2 regions of the Roseibium sp. SCP14 genome follow, and region 2 is predicted to be linked to the other one. Evidence: riboswitches for the same ligand, from Rfam matches in the RefSeq annotation. Region 2 holds a riboswitch; the other holds the start of a gene.
What was found. Region 2 has a riboswitch for S-adenosylmethionine ahead of ABLQ08_RS00870 (homoserine O-succinyltransferase). Riboswitches for the same ligand answer to the same signal wherever they lie in the genome.
Positions count from the first base shown of each region.

Region 1: another riboswitch for S-adenosylmethionine. It lies ahead of ABLQ08_RS04650 (O-succinylhomoserine sulfhydrylase); the one in region 2 lies ahead of ABLQ08_RS00870 (homoserine O-succinyltransferase).

Region 1 covers NZ_JBDZYH010000001.1:1,013,176-1,020,722, forward strand. The annotation lists gene ABLQ08_RS04635 (LysR family transcriptional regulator) at 1-276, opposite strand, end outside; gene ABLQ08_RS04640 (LysE family translocator) at 375-995, shown strand; gene ABLQ08_RS04645 (Stf0 family sulfotransferase) at 1,007-1,786, opposite strand; gene ABLQ08_RS04650 (O-succinylhomoserine sulfhydrylase) at 2,043-3,242, opposite strand; SAM riboswitch at 3,286-3,365, opposite strand; gene ABLQ08_RS04655 (2'-deoxycytidine 5'-triphosphate deaminase) at 3,509-4,645, shown strand; gene ABLQ08_RS04660 (IMPACT family protein) at 4,653-5,201, shown strand; gene ABLQ08_RS04665 (gamma-glutamyltransferase) at 5,230-6,618, opposite strand; gene ABLQ08_RS04670 (ion transporter) at 6,732-7,532, opposite strand.
Region 2 covers NZ_JBDZYH010000001.1:180,834-188,380, forward strand. The annotation lists gene dld (D-lactate dehydrogenase) at 1-451, shown strand, start outside; gene ABLQ08_RS00870 (homoserine O-succinyltransferase) at 590-1,537, opposite strand; SAM-I-IV-variant riboswitch at 1,575-1,680, opposite strand; gene ABLQ08_RS00875 (GrpB family protein) at 1,793-2,413, opposite strand; gene ABLQ08_RS00880 (SDR family oxidoreductase) at 2,771-3,490, shown strand; gene ABLQ08_RS00885 (ArsR/SmtB family transcription factor) at 3,604-3,915, opposite strand; gene ABLQ08_RS00890 (alpha/beta fold hydrolase) at 3,964-4,782, shown strand; gene ABLQ08_RS00895 (nuclear transport factor 2 family protein) at 4,835-5,239, opposite strand; gene ABLQ08_RS00900 (autotransporter domain-containing protein) at 5,435-7,547, opposite strand, start outside.

The DNA.
Region 1 (7,547 bases), 830 kb from region 2:
GTTTGCTGCTTCGTCCAAATTCTGAAGGACCTGCTTTTGTAACAGTCCGGCCCGTTCGGCGTAATCGGCAACAATTTGCCCTTCGTCAGTGAGGTTCAACGGCCTTGCTCCCCGCTGCAACAACGGCATCCCAAATCGTCTTTCCAGTTGGGAAATCCCTTTGCTGATGGCGGGTTGGCTTACGTTGAGCGACCGTGCGGCCTCGGAAACACTGCCCGTTTCCCGGATCAAATTGAGAGCCCGGGCGATTGTCATGGGAATGTCAGCTTCATTCATAAATCGACCAAATTTTATAACTTCAGGTTATTTCACTATGTAACACATGTCTGAGATTTATCGCACATCCTAATTCACTCTCCTTTCGGATGCGCTTCATGTCTCTAGAAACCTGGCTTGCCTTTGTCGCAGCTTCCCTCATCCTGACCGTGACCCCCGGCCCGAGCATTCTCCTGGGTGTGGTCCACTCGCTCAATTACGGCACACGCAAGACGCTCTTTACGGCTCTCGGTGACATTTCCGCCAACATGCTCCAGATGCTACTCGTCGCGGTGGGCCTCGGCATCGTGATTGCCAGTTCTGAACTTGCGTTCCAGGTGATCAAATGGGCGGGCGTCCTGACCCTGATCTACATGAGCCTGCGTCTCTGGCGCTCCGAACCCCGGCTGGAAGGCCTGCAAACTGACACCGCGAATGCCCATCCGATGCGGTTGTTCGCGTCCGGCTTTCTCGTTGCATTCGGCAACCCGAAGGCCTTGATCTTCTTCACTGCGTTTTTCCCGCAGTTTATCGATCCTTCAGCCGACCTCACGGGTCAGCTGATGGTCATGTGTCCGACGATGGCTGCGCTGGATTTCACTTTCGTCATGCTTTACGCGCTCGGTGCGAAGAGGCTGCTGGGCTTCCTGCGCAGCCATCCCAAGATCCTGAACAGGTTGAGTGGCGTGGCCCTGATGAGTGCTGCCGGTTTCATGGGAACGCTTGCCAGAGGCGGGTGACCGCTTTCGCGCTAAACGTTGCCTTCGCGCAGCTCCATCGCAAACCTGTCAATCCATTCCCGATTGGTCGCGTCGGAGAGTTTTGCCACAGGTGGTGCAATTCCTCGCGCCGCCTCGTGTTCAAATCCCAACGCGTCGAAGATGCGTATCAGCGCGGCTTCGGGGTCTGAAGAGAGTTCATCATAGGTTATTTGCAGGGGATCAATACGTTCCGCCGAGAACCATCGCGCCCATTCTGCTTCATATGCGTTCATTTGCCTGAAATGGCTGGCTATCAGCTCTGTGTCATAGACAGGGTCTTGCGGTTCGGAAAGTCGCTCCAGTTCCGTTCCATCCGCAGCCTTGTGCCAAAGACCGGATTGAGTGGCTTTCACGAAAGATACTGCCTGGGCGATCTTGTCCTTGCGCGTCAGGTGAATGAACAAGGTCTTGCCAAAAGCCGCTTCGATCCGGGCACGGTCAGTCGGCAACTCGGGATGCAGAACTTTCAGTTGCCTGGAAAAGAAGTCAAAGCTCTTCCTTTGCATCCTCAGGCCGAATACACCCGTCCCGTTGCTTCCCCGCTCTTTCGCAGCCTGAAAGATTGCCCGCAGTCTTTCCATGTCCCCGGAGAACTGCTCGGCCGTAAGGTCATAGGACTTCAGCCACTTGTCGAGTGAAGGCTCATGAAAATGAGAGTCCGGACTTCCCGCTTTTCCCGTTGCAGCAAGAAGTTTGCACAACAAGGTGCTGCCGCTTCGCGGCGAAGTGCAGATCACCAATGACTGAAAATTCGTCTCTTGTCCGGTCAATCTCACACCTTCCGTCCAGATGCCCAAGAAAACAGCCCGCCGGATTGCAGAAACCATCAGAGCGAAACTGGCATGGCACAGCATATTGGAGTTGCATAGCCTCAATCAGCGGGCTTGAAACATCAGAGAGTGCTGAGTGGCGCGGGGGCAACAGTTGTGCCCCGCCAAAGGCCTGGACACTGTTGCAGAGATGGATCATCAAACAAAAAACCCCGGCCACAAGGACCAGGGTCTGAGCTGCAATTTTTCTGATTGATCAGATTGCTCTGAGTGCTTTTTCGACATCTTCCAGAAGATCCAACGGATCTTCCAGGCCGACTGAGAGGCGCAGAATGCCATCGGAGATGCCGAGTTCTTCACGCGCTTCTTCACCAATCGACTGGTGAGTTGTGGTTGCCGGATGGGTAATCAGGCTTTTCGCGTCGCCGAGATTATTGGAAATCCGAATGATGTCCAACGCGTTGGTGAACCGGAAAGCGGCCTCCTTGCCACCCTCCATCTCAAAGGCAACCATTGTGGAACCACCGCTCATCTGGCGTTTGGCAACATCAGCCTGGGGATGATCATCCCGCCCCGGATACATCAAGCGGGAAATTTTTGACTGGCCAGCCAGGAAGTCGGCAATCTGGCCAGCGCTTTCGGTCTGGCGCGCGACACGCAGCGGCAGGGTTTCCAGGCCCTTCAGCAGCACCCAGGCACTGAACGGGCTCATGTGAGGGCCTGTGTGCTTGACGAAAGGCATGACCTCATCGGTGATCCACTCTTCATCGGACAACACGACACCGCCGAGACACCTGCCCTGCCCGTCAATGTGTTTTGTGGCCGAATAAACGACAACGTCGGCGCCAAGCTCTAGCGGCGACTGATAAAGCGGCGTTGCAAAAACGTTGTCGATGATCAGGCGTGCCCCGATGTTTTTGGAGATTTCGGCGACAGCCGCGATGTCGATAACCTCCAGCGTCGGGTTGGTCGGGCTTTCCAGGAACAAGGCCTTGGTGTTCGGCCGAACGGCGGCCTTCCACTGATCGATGTCGGTGCCATCGACAAGCGTGCTTTCAACACCGAAGCGCGGCAGCAGTGTCTCGCAGATGTAGCGACAGGACCCGAAAAGAGCCTTGGCGGCGATTACGTGATCGCCAGCCTTTACAGAGGCCATCAGCGCGAGGTTGACGGCAGCCATGCCGCTTGCGGTGCCTCGGGCAGCTTCCGCCCCCTCGAGCGCCTTGATGCGGTCCTCGAACATGGCAACGGTCGGGTTGGCGTAACGGGAATAGACGAACCCCGGGTCCTCGCCATTAAAACGAGCTTCGGCGGCTTCGGCACCGTTATAGACGAAGCCCTGAGTGAGATAGAGTGCCTCCGAGGTCTCACCAAAGGGCGACCGCGTTGTGCCGCCATGGACCAGCGTGGTTGCAGGGCGCCAGTTTTTGTTACCGGTCTTGGTGTTCTCAGTCATGTCTCGTTCGCTCCAAACGCAAAAAACCCCAGCCTCAAGACCGGGGTTCGCACCTCCGGCCTTTTTAGCAACTTGTTTAACGTGGCTGCAAGCCGGCCGGCCCAAATCACCACGAAGTGCGTTCCTCCTACGTGAAAACACCTCCAAGGTCAATTCATTTGGTGCTGGTCGTCCTTCACAAAAGAACTTTGGGAACGAGAATGCCTGTTGGCTGGAGCCCCTGCATCCGTTAAGGACTTTATCTGAACAATTTGCAGGTTAACTCGATGAACGTGGCAGCGGGTCAGGTCTTGAACGGAAGCGCAACTCTTTCAGCCAACGGCATCTTGCCGGAACGGATCATTCAGGCGATGTTCGCCGCCGGAGAGATTTCGGCAGCCGAGCCACCGGTTACCGGCCAGATTCAGCCGGCCAGCCTTGATTTGCGTCTTGGTCAGGTTGCCTATCGTGTTCGCGCCAGTTTTCTGCCCGGTCCTGACATCAAGGTTGCCGACCGGCTGGAGCAGCTGAAGTTGCACACGGTGGATCTGAAGGACGGTGCGGTTCTGGAAACCGGTTGTGTCTACATCGTTCCGTTGCAGGAGAGCCTTGCGCTCGCGTCGGATATCTCGGCAACGGCGAACCCCAAGAGTTCCACGGGCCGCCTCGATGTCTTCACACGTGTCATCACGGACAACGGCCTTGCCTTCGACACGGTTCCGGCAGGCTATACCGGACCGCTCTACGCGGAAATCTCTCCGCTGACCTTTCCCATTCTTGTGCGGACAGGTTCCCGGCTCAGCCAGATCCGTTTCCGCCGCGGGCAATCGCTGATCCCTGACAATGAGCTGGAACACGTTCACAAGACCCATACCTTGATGAGCGGCGGCAATGAGCGGATCGGAGGTGGCGTACAGCTGTCGATCGACCTGGAAGGTGGCGGCCCCGGCAGCCTGATCGGCTATCGCGCCAAGCAGCATTCCGGCCTGATCGATGTCGACCTGGTCGGCGCCCAGGACCCGCTTGATTTCTGGGAACCGATTTACCGGCGTCAGTCGGCGGAACTGATCCTGGATCCGGACGATTTCTACATCCTGGTCAGTCAGGAGGCAGTGCATGTTCCGCCCGACTATGCCGCCGAGATGGTTCCATTCGATCCGTTGGTCGGGGAATTCCGGGTGCATTATGCCGGCTTCTTCGATCCCGGCTTCGGTCATGTCGGCGCCGGCGGTGTCGGCTCGCGTGCCGTTCTGGAAGTCCGGTCCCACGACGTTCCGTTCATCGTGGAACACGGACAGACAATCGGCCGTCTCGTCTACGAGCATATGGCTGAACGGCCGGCGACGCTTTATGGCGAAGGGATCGGTTCCAACTATCAGGGCCAGGCTCTAAAGCTGTCCAAGCATTTCAGGGTTCCCTCCTGAAATCCGCATGGCCTTCAAGACAATCACGCGTGAATTCGAAGGATTTCTGGAGGACCGGAAGTCCCGCTTCCTTGCATTTCTCGTACCGGTAGATGCATTTGAAAGCCGGCTTGAAGAGCTGCGCAAGGAGCATCGGAAAGCCAATCACATCGTCACGGCGCACCGAAGATTGCTGGAGGACGGCCGGATTGAGGAAAGCGGCAAGGATGACGGCGAGCCCGCCGGAACGTCCGGCATGCCGACCTTACGCGTTCTGCAAGGCGCGGAACTGGTCAACTGTGCAGTTTTGATCGTGCGTTACTTCGGCGGCACCAAACTGGGCGGTGGAGGCCTTGCCCGAGCCTATTCGGGCTCCGCTCAGGATGCTATCAACAATGCCGAACTCGTCCCCTTCCAGAAGGTTCTGACCAAAAAAGTCAGCGCGGCATTTGCTTCGAGCTCGGATCTTGAGCGGCGGGTGGAAGGCTTGGGCCTGAAGGTCGTTTCCCGGGACTACAACGAGACCGGGGTCGACCTGATTGTTGAAGGGCCGGAAGAGGTGCTTTCAGAGCTTTGATCTGCGATCTCGACTGGTTTCGACCTCATCACTCAACGATCACCGCTGCACCTTCCCGGCGATCATCTCCAATACTCGAAAACTGGCCTGCACTGCCGAAAGATACGGCATGCACACCACCAAAGAACATGTTCTTTTCCGACCAGATGCGATGGTCGGGGAACAGGCTTTTCAACTGCGTGATCCCGCCGTCGTTTTCAGACGCCTCTACGTCCAGGTGCCCGTTCTCGATGTGGAGCCGAGACGCACGGACGGCTTCCTCAAGTTCGGCATTTGCGAGACACATGCGTGCGACGACCTGGAAGATTGCCGAACGGATCCTGTTGGACCCGCCTGATCCGAGTGCGATCAAACGTCCGTCCGGCGCATCGATCAAGGTCGGACACATCATGGACGCAAGCCTCGTATCCGTGGGCCAGTCTGTTGAACCATGCGGGTTTACGTCCTCTTCTCCGAGGATGTTGTTCAGCATGAAACCGTAGCCGTTGACGATTTCACCGTTCCCGGTGCCGTTCGATACAGTGACCGAACAGGCATTCCCCTGAGCATCGACCACAGAGATATGTGTAGTCCCCTTTTGGCGCATCGGACGTTCCAGGAGCTTGGCGAGGTCCCCGCGGGCTGACAGACGCGCCTGATCGGTCGCGTGAAGTGCCCTGGCCATACCGGGCATACCGCAGCTGTCCAGATGCGTGAGCGCGTATCGGATCAGCGTCCCGCACGCGGCCGGTGGTGGATTGAGGAAAACCGACGCCCCGCCGACAGGAACGATTAGCGGCTCCCGCGCCTCGACTTTGTAGCCTTCCAGGTCTTCCCGGGAAAGATGGCCGCCATCGCTCTGCTCTGCCAGCACCTGGTCGGCGATACTGGTTTGCAGCCAGTCCGCGCGGGCCAATTCGCAGTACAAATCGGCAATTCCGGAATTGTAGAAGATCGATCCGGCAGCAGGCAGTTCATCGGAAGGTGCGAACAGATTTCGCGCCGGCGTTGTTGCGGTCAAAATCGGCCGGACAACTGTCGACAGATAATGCTGATAGCTGGAGACGCGGTGCCCGTTTCTACCTGCATTGATTGCCGGAGCAAAAAGATCGGCCAGCGGCAGCGTCCCGCCACTTTCATGAAGCGCCGTCAAACCGGCGAAAAAGCCCGGTGCCGCAACAGTTGCGGGTCCGATATGGAAAACCTGAGTAGCCGATCCGAAGTCAGCTGTGATGCTCCGATATCCGCTGGAGCAATCACCACGTTTTTGCCGGGGCGTTTGCGGGAAAAAGTCGAGCAGTGTCGTGTTTCCGCTCTGCCCGTTGCGGATCATGGCAAAGCCGCCGCCACCGGGAGACGCCAGAACCGGCTCGCACACGCATGCCATGGCGAGCGCAGCAATCGCCGCATCAAAGGCGTTTCCGCCTTCGCGCAACATTTCAGCTCCCGCCTCCGCCGTGAGCCGATGCCCCGCTGCTATGGTGCCTTTTGGGTTCCTTGCCATATCTTCTGACAAATCATGCGTTTATCGAAAACGCAAGCGCAGTTGCCTCACGTCGAACGTTCGACGACTTTGCCCCGCAACTCCTTCAACTCGGCTCTGAGTGCTTTCACCTCTTCCAGGATCAGGCCCGTGTCATCATGGATCGCCTGCCGGTTGGCATCGGCTTCGGCGTCGTGCTCCTCCTGCATCGCCGAGACGATGATACCGATGAAAAGGTTCAGGACGGTAAAGGCTGTGCACAGGATAAAGGGAACGAAGAACAGCCAGGAAAGCGGATAGACCTCCATCACCGGCCGGACGATGCCCATGGACCAGCTTTCCAGCGTCATGATCTGGAAGAGCGTATAAAGCGAAGCCCCAAGGTCGCCGAACCAGTCCGGGAACGTTTCCCCGTAGAGTTTCGTCGCCATGACGGCAAAAACGTAAAACACCAAAGCCATCAACACGACGATCGACCCCATTCCCGGCAGCGCTGCGACAAGGCCGCCGATGACGCGACGCAGGGAAGGAACGACAGAAATGAGGCGCAGTACACGCAAGATGCGCAGCGAACGAAGCACCGTGAAGGCACCGCTGGCAGGCATCAGTGATATTCCGACAATCAGAAAATCGAAGACACTCCACGGATCCTTGAAGAAACTGAGGCCATGTCCATAGAGCCGCAGGATCAACTCAACAACGAAGATGCCGAGGATCACTCTATCGAAGAACAGCAGAATTCCACCGATCTGTTCCATCACTGCCGGACTGGTTTCGAGCCCCAGTGTCACAGCATTCAAAATGATTATGCTGATGATGCCGATTTCCCACCTGCGCGAGGTGACCAGCGCCTTGACCTGATTTCGCATTCAACTGACCTGGAG
Region 2 (7,547 bases):
GCATCGGTTTGCCGCCGCGGGAGCCGCGGTGCGCTACGGCGCTGTCCATGCCAACGAATGCGAGGACATTCTTGCGCTCGACATAGCCTTGCGCCGCAACGATGCCGACTGGTTTGAGAAACTGCCGGCAGACCTCGAAGAGCATATTGAGGCAAAGCTCTACTACGGCCACTTCCTCTGTCATGTCCTGCATCAGGACTATGTCGTGAAGAAAGGTTCAGATCCCAAGGCCCTGAAGGCCAGAATGCTGGAGCTCCTGGACAAGCGTGGAGCCGAATACCCGGCGGAGCACAATGTCGGACATCTTTATGAGGCCAAACCGGCACTCGCCGACCACTACAGGTCACTTGACCCGACCAACAGCTTCAATCCCGGCATCGGCAAGATGTCGCGTGAAAGGAACTACGGTCATTCCTGCTGCGCCAAGCACCACGAAAACGCGGCGGAGTAACCAATCTCGACGCCATCTGTTCAGCGTTTCAGGGGGGGGCATTGAAAGGTCCCCCAGCAACAGAACTCCAGAAACGTCTAAGCCAGTTCCGCTCAGACAAATCATTCCAGCTGACTGTTTGCAGGCAGTTTCCTCTGACTAAGCACCGGCACTGATGGGCGCTGCCACCTCTACGTTCTCAGTCTGCCCAATGGAACTAAGATCAAACGGCGTTGTCTGATACATGTCGTTGATCCAGTTACCAAACAGCAGATGCGCGTGACCGCGCCAGCTGTTTTCCGGTGGCAGCGAGGGATTGTCCTCCGGGAAATAGTTTTGAGGCAGCCTGCCGCCACCATCGCGAACGAATTCTTCGCCAAGCGTTTCGGTGTCATATTCCAAGTGATTGAACATCAGAAGCATGCGACGTGCCGGGTCCTCCAATAGGCAGAGACCGCTGTCGTCGTTCTCCGCCAGGACCTTCAATCCGCTCTCTGCCGGAATGTCCTCGTGCCTGTTCTCTGTCCAGCGGGAAACCGGCACTTCGAACTCATCGCAGAAGCCGCGCAGATAGGGAGACGTCGGAGCGAGATTTCGATGCTTGAACACGCCGAACCGCTTTTCAGGAAGCAGGTGTTTGGGCAAGCCGTGAAAATGATGAACAGCGGCCTGAGCGGCCCAGCAGATCATGAAACAGCGATGGACGTGGGTCTGTGTCCAGTTGAACACTTCCGAAAGCTCCGGCCAGTAGCGCACTTCCAGAAAGGGGCGCTTTTCCACCGGAGCACCGGTGATGATGAAACCGTCAAAGCGCTCGTCTCGAATGTCCGCCCAGGGCCGATAAAAGGCCTCCATGTGTTCCGCTGGCGTGTTCTGCGGAACATGATCCGTCATTCTCACAAGCGTCAACTCGACCTGCAAAGGGGTGGCCCCGAGCAGGCGTGCGATCTGTGTCTCCGTCTTGATCTTGTTCGGCATCAGATTGAGCAGACCAATCCGCAGCGGCCGAATATCCTGCCGCATGGCTTCAGCCTCACGCATCACGATCACACCTTCGGATTCCAGTGAGCGGCGGGCGGGAAGATTGTCGGAAATTTTAATTGGCACGTGCGTCGATCCCTTTTTGCTGAAACGACGCTAATGGCGAGATCCGCTTGGTTGCCGGTTCGGCCACATTCCCCTTTCGGAGCACCACCTTGCTCGGAGCAGCAGGTTGGCGTTGGGCGTCGCCCCAACTCGTAATGCGACGCTCTTTTTATGTTGCCGGATCACAATTGGCAACGGTGAATTATCACAAATCGTTCAAGTTGCTGACAAAACCCATTTGCCGACTCTCGTGTGAGTGACTTGTGCGGCCCAGTTTTATTCCCGCCAGTCGGTTCGCCTTGGCTTGCCAAATGCGGCACGGGCTTTCTGGATTTCTGACCGGATAAATTCACCTTTCGCGTCCGTATAGTCGGCGATGGTCGGGAGGTTCATTGCGGCGAGTTCTTTCTTAAGCGCCGCGTATTCTTGAACGACAGAGGGATGGCTGCATAACCAGTCGCGGAAAAGGCGTTCGTCCTTATCGGCCCATTGACACGCCGGAACGATATGAAGGTTGTACGCTTCACTCCCCTCATTCGCAGAACGCCCGAAAGACCTCCTGCGGCGGAAGCCACCGTCCAGCGGTTGATAACCTAGTTTCTTCAATTGAGGCAGGAATGCCTCCACCTCCTCCAGCAGAGTTGCCGATGCCATCAGGTCGATGACCGGCTTGGCAACCAGCCCCGGCACAGACGTGCTGCCGATGTGCTCGATCTCAAGAAACGGGCAATCGGGGCAGGACAGAAGCTGGTTTCTTTCGTTAAGAAAGCGGTCGGGCCATCTAGGGTCATAAGGCGCAATATGAATAACCTGAGTATCTCGAAACATGCGGACCTCAAAATTGTTGAACCGGCCTGAAAACAACAAATCCAGATGTTCTGCGCGGATGCGCCACAAGTCTTCTCACGGGTTTTCATCTATCCGGAACGCCGCACTATCGCAGGAAGGACAGCTGAAAGGATACTCGAATGTTGGTTCAGTTCAGTCAAAACCAAGCTGGACGCCAGCGACCGTAAACGGACAAATCTCAAACTCTCTGTTGATCGACCATTCCGAACTTTAGATTTCCGTCCTGCAGCATCGATAGTTTGACCTGCCGTCATATTCCTTCAGAGCCAGGCTTCTCCTCCGCCTTCCTTCTCTTCTCTTCAAGCCACGTCCGGCACATGCACGCCTGAAGTGTATGAAGACCGCTATCCATGTTAAAACCCCTCCACGGGCTGGAGCGGCATGAAAGTTGGCCAAGAAACGGACATGAAGCAGCGTACATTTCTGGTTACCGGCGCCAGCAATGGCATTGGCCGCGCGGTTTGCGAGCGGTTGAACCGTGACGGACAGACCGTCATTGGCCTGGCGCGCCACAGCGACCCAACCTTTCCAGGCGAGCTCATATCCGTTGACCTGACCGACGCTGACGCCACGGCCTCCGTTCTAACCGATATAGCATCACGACACCGGTTGTGCGGTGTCGTGAACAATGTCGGCATTGTTGAAACACAACCCCTTGAGGACGTATCGCTCGACAAACTCAGATTGGTTCTCGACCTGAACATACGCACCGCGGTTCAGGTTACGCAGGCCGCGCTGCCCCATATGCGCAATGAGCAATGGGGGCGGATCGTCAACATTGCCAGCCTTGTCGTGCTCGGGGGCCTGGAACGCACATCTTACGCCGGGGCCAAAGCTGCCCTGATCGGCATGACCCGGGACTGGGCGCTTGAGCTTGCCGCTGAAGGCATCACGGCCAACGTGGTGGCACCAGGTTCCACCGACACGAAGATGTTCCGCTCCTTTGCACCGCCTGGCAGTCCCGAGGAAGCTGCCTACACCAACATAATCCCGGTCAAGCGGCTTGGTGACCCAAACGAACTTGCCGCTGCAATCTGTTTTTTCCTGAGCGAAGAGGCCGGTTTCATCACCGGGCAGACACTTCATGTTGATGGCGGAGAGTCCATCGGCAAAGCCTCATTTTGAGGACTGTGACAATTGCCCCTGGCTGCAAGGACGGTTCCTGTCCACCATCGCTTGCGAAAGACGCCGGAGGGCGATGCAGAGAAAAAGCGTTAGGCCTCGCCTACCCTCGAGCTCTATGTGACCGACAGCTCCAGCTGCAACCAATTCAGATAATCCTGGATCACGGCTTCATTGCGTTTGCAGTAGGACCACTTCTGGTGCTTGCGGACGGTGATAAAACCCGCCTGCTTCAAGATTTCCAGATGCCTGCTGGCAGTTGGCTGGGCGACACCCAACGCCTCCGCGATCAACGTCATGCAGACGCCGAATTCCAATGGGTCCGCAGACCACTGGCCTGCAAAGTGTTTTTCCGGTTCAGCCAGAAGCTTCAGGACGGACATCCTGGCTTCACTGGCCATCGCCTTGACTTGGGTTGACCGATCCATACAGATCTTCATATAGTCATTTAGCTAATTGTCAATATGAGTAGAGTCATGCTGGAACTGCCAAGCAAGTCGATTGTTGAGGGCAATACGGTCAGGTGGGGCGTTGTCGGCGAAGGCCCTCCTCTCGTCGCCATCCACGGCACGCCGTTTTCTTCGCAAGTGTGGCGCAGGATCGTGCCCCACCTCGCAGACCGAAGAACGATCTATTACTTCGACCTTGTCGGTTACGGTCAATCGGAGATGCGCGATGATCAGGATGTTTCTCTGGCCGTGCAGAACAGGGTTCTGAAAGCCCTGTTCAGCGAATGGGAGCTCGACCGTCCGGACATTCTGGCACATGACTTCGGTGGCGCCACGGCGCTAAGGGCCTATTTCCTCGACGGGTTGCGCTACGCTTCAATGACGATCTTCGACGCTGTCGCGCTCGCGCCCTGGGGCTCTCCCTTTGTCCAGCACGTCAGGATGCATGAGGAAGCGTTTTCCAAGATGCCTGATTACATGCACCGGGCGCTCCTGGAGACGTATTTGCAGACCGCGGCGCACAATCCGTTGTCCGCGGAAGCCATGGAAATCTACTGCTCCCCATGGCTGGGAAAGGTCGGTCAGCCCGCGTTCTACCGGCAGATCGCGCAGATGGATCAGAAGTATACCGATGAGATCCAGGACAGATATCGCGTCCTTGATTGTCCCGTTACGGTGCTTTGGGGCAAAAACGACGAGTGGATCCCGTATGAGAAAGGCGCGTCACTCGCAGCCCGGATATCCGACCGACCGTGCATACCGGTCCAGAACTCCGGTCACCTGGTACAGGAGGACAGCCCGGAAGCCATCGTGGCTGCCGTTCTCAACCAGATTGCAGGCGAATGAGCGAAAGCATTGATCTGATCCCGGAGGTCGAATTTCAGGAACCGCGAAAGCCTTACGCAGATCGCCAGCCATTGGCGCACGGAAGCGCGACGGTCAGACGCCATGTGCCGTCACAGTTTCGCATGACATAGTGGCTGTCGATCTTTTCAAGCAACGTTCCGTCCGTTTTGAGTCTCTGGACATTGGAAACGTCAACAACTGCCAGTCCATTCCCGCACGAAACCGCACTGACAGGTCCTAGTGTCGTGTGGCTGAAACCCGACTTTTCCAGTTCGGATATCATCTCTTCGAAAAAGGCGAGGAGTACTTGCCGGTTCGGCAAAGTGACTGCTCCACTCGGAAGCACAAAGGTTGTCGGTTCGTCATAACAGGTAACCACCCCTTCCAGATCGCGCCGGTTCCAGCAATCCAGGTACCGGTCGAACAGGTCTTGTGCTTCTTTGCTTGCGTCGGTCATTGAGTTCTCTTAGCCCCGAACCAAAGATTAATAGCGGGACTCTAACCGATCGCAGACCGCATCGCCAGATCAGGAAACGGAAACAGGCACTTACGATGCCGGCACTTTCCGTTCAGACAGACATCATCCTTGAGAGTGCCTTTCGGGAAAGCAGACGGGTTGCGGCTTTACGCTCTCAGCCGCCGTCCCCTGTCGCTAAAAGCGGATACGCATACCGACCCGGCCCTCGCCCCGCGAATTGGTATCGGAACCAATTCCGGCTTCCGCACTGGCAAACCAGATAGAATTTCCGGAAAGCTTTCCGTTCATGTTCACTCCGGCAAACGCACCGATTGCCTCGTCGCCGTTTCCGGAAGCGAAACTGAAATCCTGCCCCAAAAGAACACCTGTCAGCGTGTCGTCCCCGAGGGACAGGCGCCCATCCACCCCCAGACGGGTTTCAAGGGTCAACTGCGTTCCTTGATAGGCCGGGACAGCAAGCTGAACCCGTCCGACGAGTTCATGCAGACTACGGTCATCGACAGTGAGATTGGCCGAAGACCCGCTCTCGGTATAGCCATCCAGCCACGCTCCGACGTAACGCACCGTCGCCGAAGGTCTGATCGCCCGGTTGAGCACCGAGAATTCCGCTGCTGCAGAGGCTTCGGGGGCAATGAACCAGCCGCCATAGCTTGCTGTCGCCGTTTCGGTGCCGCTGGAGGTGGTGTTGCTCTGAACGTCGCGTTCGCTGTCATAGTCAGAATAACCGCCGGTCACCGTGAACCCGAGTGCATAACGACCGACTTCATGAAGGCCGTAGAGGCCACCGTAATAGGACCCGTTGCTGACATCGTTGTCGCCATGGTCCGCATCGACACGCCCTGCGGAGGCGCCTGCGAACACACCGAGGCGTGTACCGGATGCGAGCATTCCGTCGATACCGGAGACGAACCCGCCATAGGCATGATCGCTGTCTCCGCCCGAACCGCTATCCTTCCAGCTGCTCGCACCGCCGAAGCCCGACAGCCAGATGCCCCGGCGCTTTTCCGGATGTCCGTGCGTTGCAACGACGACACCTGCAGGGAGGGTGTGGAAATCCGTTTCTTCCCAAAGGCGATCTGCAATGACGCCCGAAATGCTGCCGGTAAGGTCGACAAGGGCCCTGCCCTCGGAAAACAGTCCCGTCGTGTCGATCACTGCCACCTGATTGCCGCTCATGGCCACAATCGCGTCGTTTGCCTCCACCACTTCCGGCATGCCGATAAAGGTATAGGCAATGGACAGGTCGTCACCGACGGTGAGCGTATCGGAAGTGGTGCCGAGGTTGATCGTACCGATGATGACAGATCCCGCTTCCAGGGTCAGATGACCTGTTCCCCCGGATTGGAAATCAATTGCCGCGCCGTCCGGACCATTGGCATTCTGGATGAGACCCGAGTTGGTCAGGCTGGCCTTGCCGGTTGTGTCCTGATCGAACGAGACTGCAGCACCGTTCGTCCCCGTCAACGTGCCAGAGTTGATGACCGTACCGTGGTCGAGTGAGATAGCGTTGTTTTCACCTGAAATCCTGCCGGTGTTGGTCAGGCTTGTGATGCTGACAGCCTCAATGCCGTCATCTCCGCCGATGATCTCGCCCGCATTGTGAAAACTATCGGCGGTTCCCGCCCCCAGGCCGTTATCGATCAGGATAGCATCGTCGTTGCCGGTGATCCTGCCCGTATTGGAAAAGGTCTCGAATGAGCCAACCCGAACGCCCTCCTCGTCCTCACCGGTCAAAGTACCTTCGTTGATGAAAGTCTGAACGTCACCATCAACGAACACCGCATTGTCGCCGCCGGTTACTGATCCTGTGTTCCGGAAGTAACCGAGCCCGTTGCTGTCGACGGCCTCGTCATCAGCAACGATCGATCCGGAATTGATCAAAGTATCAATTGTCCCGATCGCGAGAATACCGTCGCCTTCCTCACTGATGAGCTCTCCGGAATTGCTGATCGTTCCGATGCTGCCGCCCCGAATGATGCTGCCACTCTCAGCGGAAATTGTTCCCGAGTTGGTCAACGTTTCGATGTGTCCACGCGCATATATCCCGTCGTCGCCGCCAAATATCGTTCCACTGTTGGAAATCACTGTGGCGTCGCCCGTATCGACAGCGTCGTCGAGACCGGAAATCGTGCCTGTATTTGTGAGCTCCAGTGTGGAGTTCTGGGTGCTAATGGCGTCGTACAAATCATCGGTTGTAGAAATACTGCCGTCGTTGATGATGGTGACTGTGGTCCCGTCAACTGCATCGATCACCGCATGAGCGGCGCCGTTCTCGATCGAGGCACCG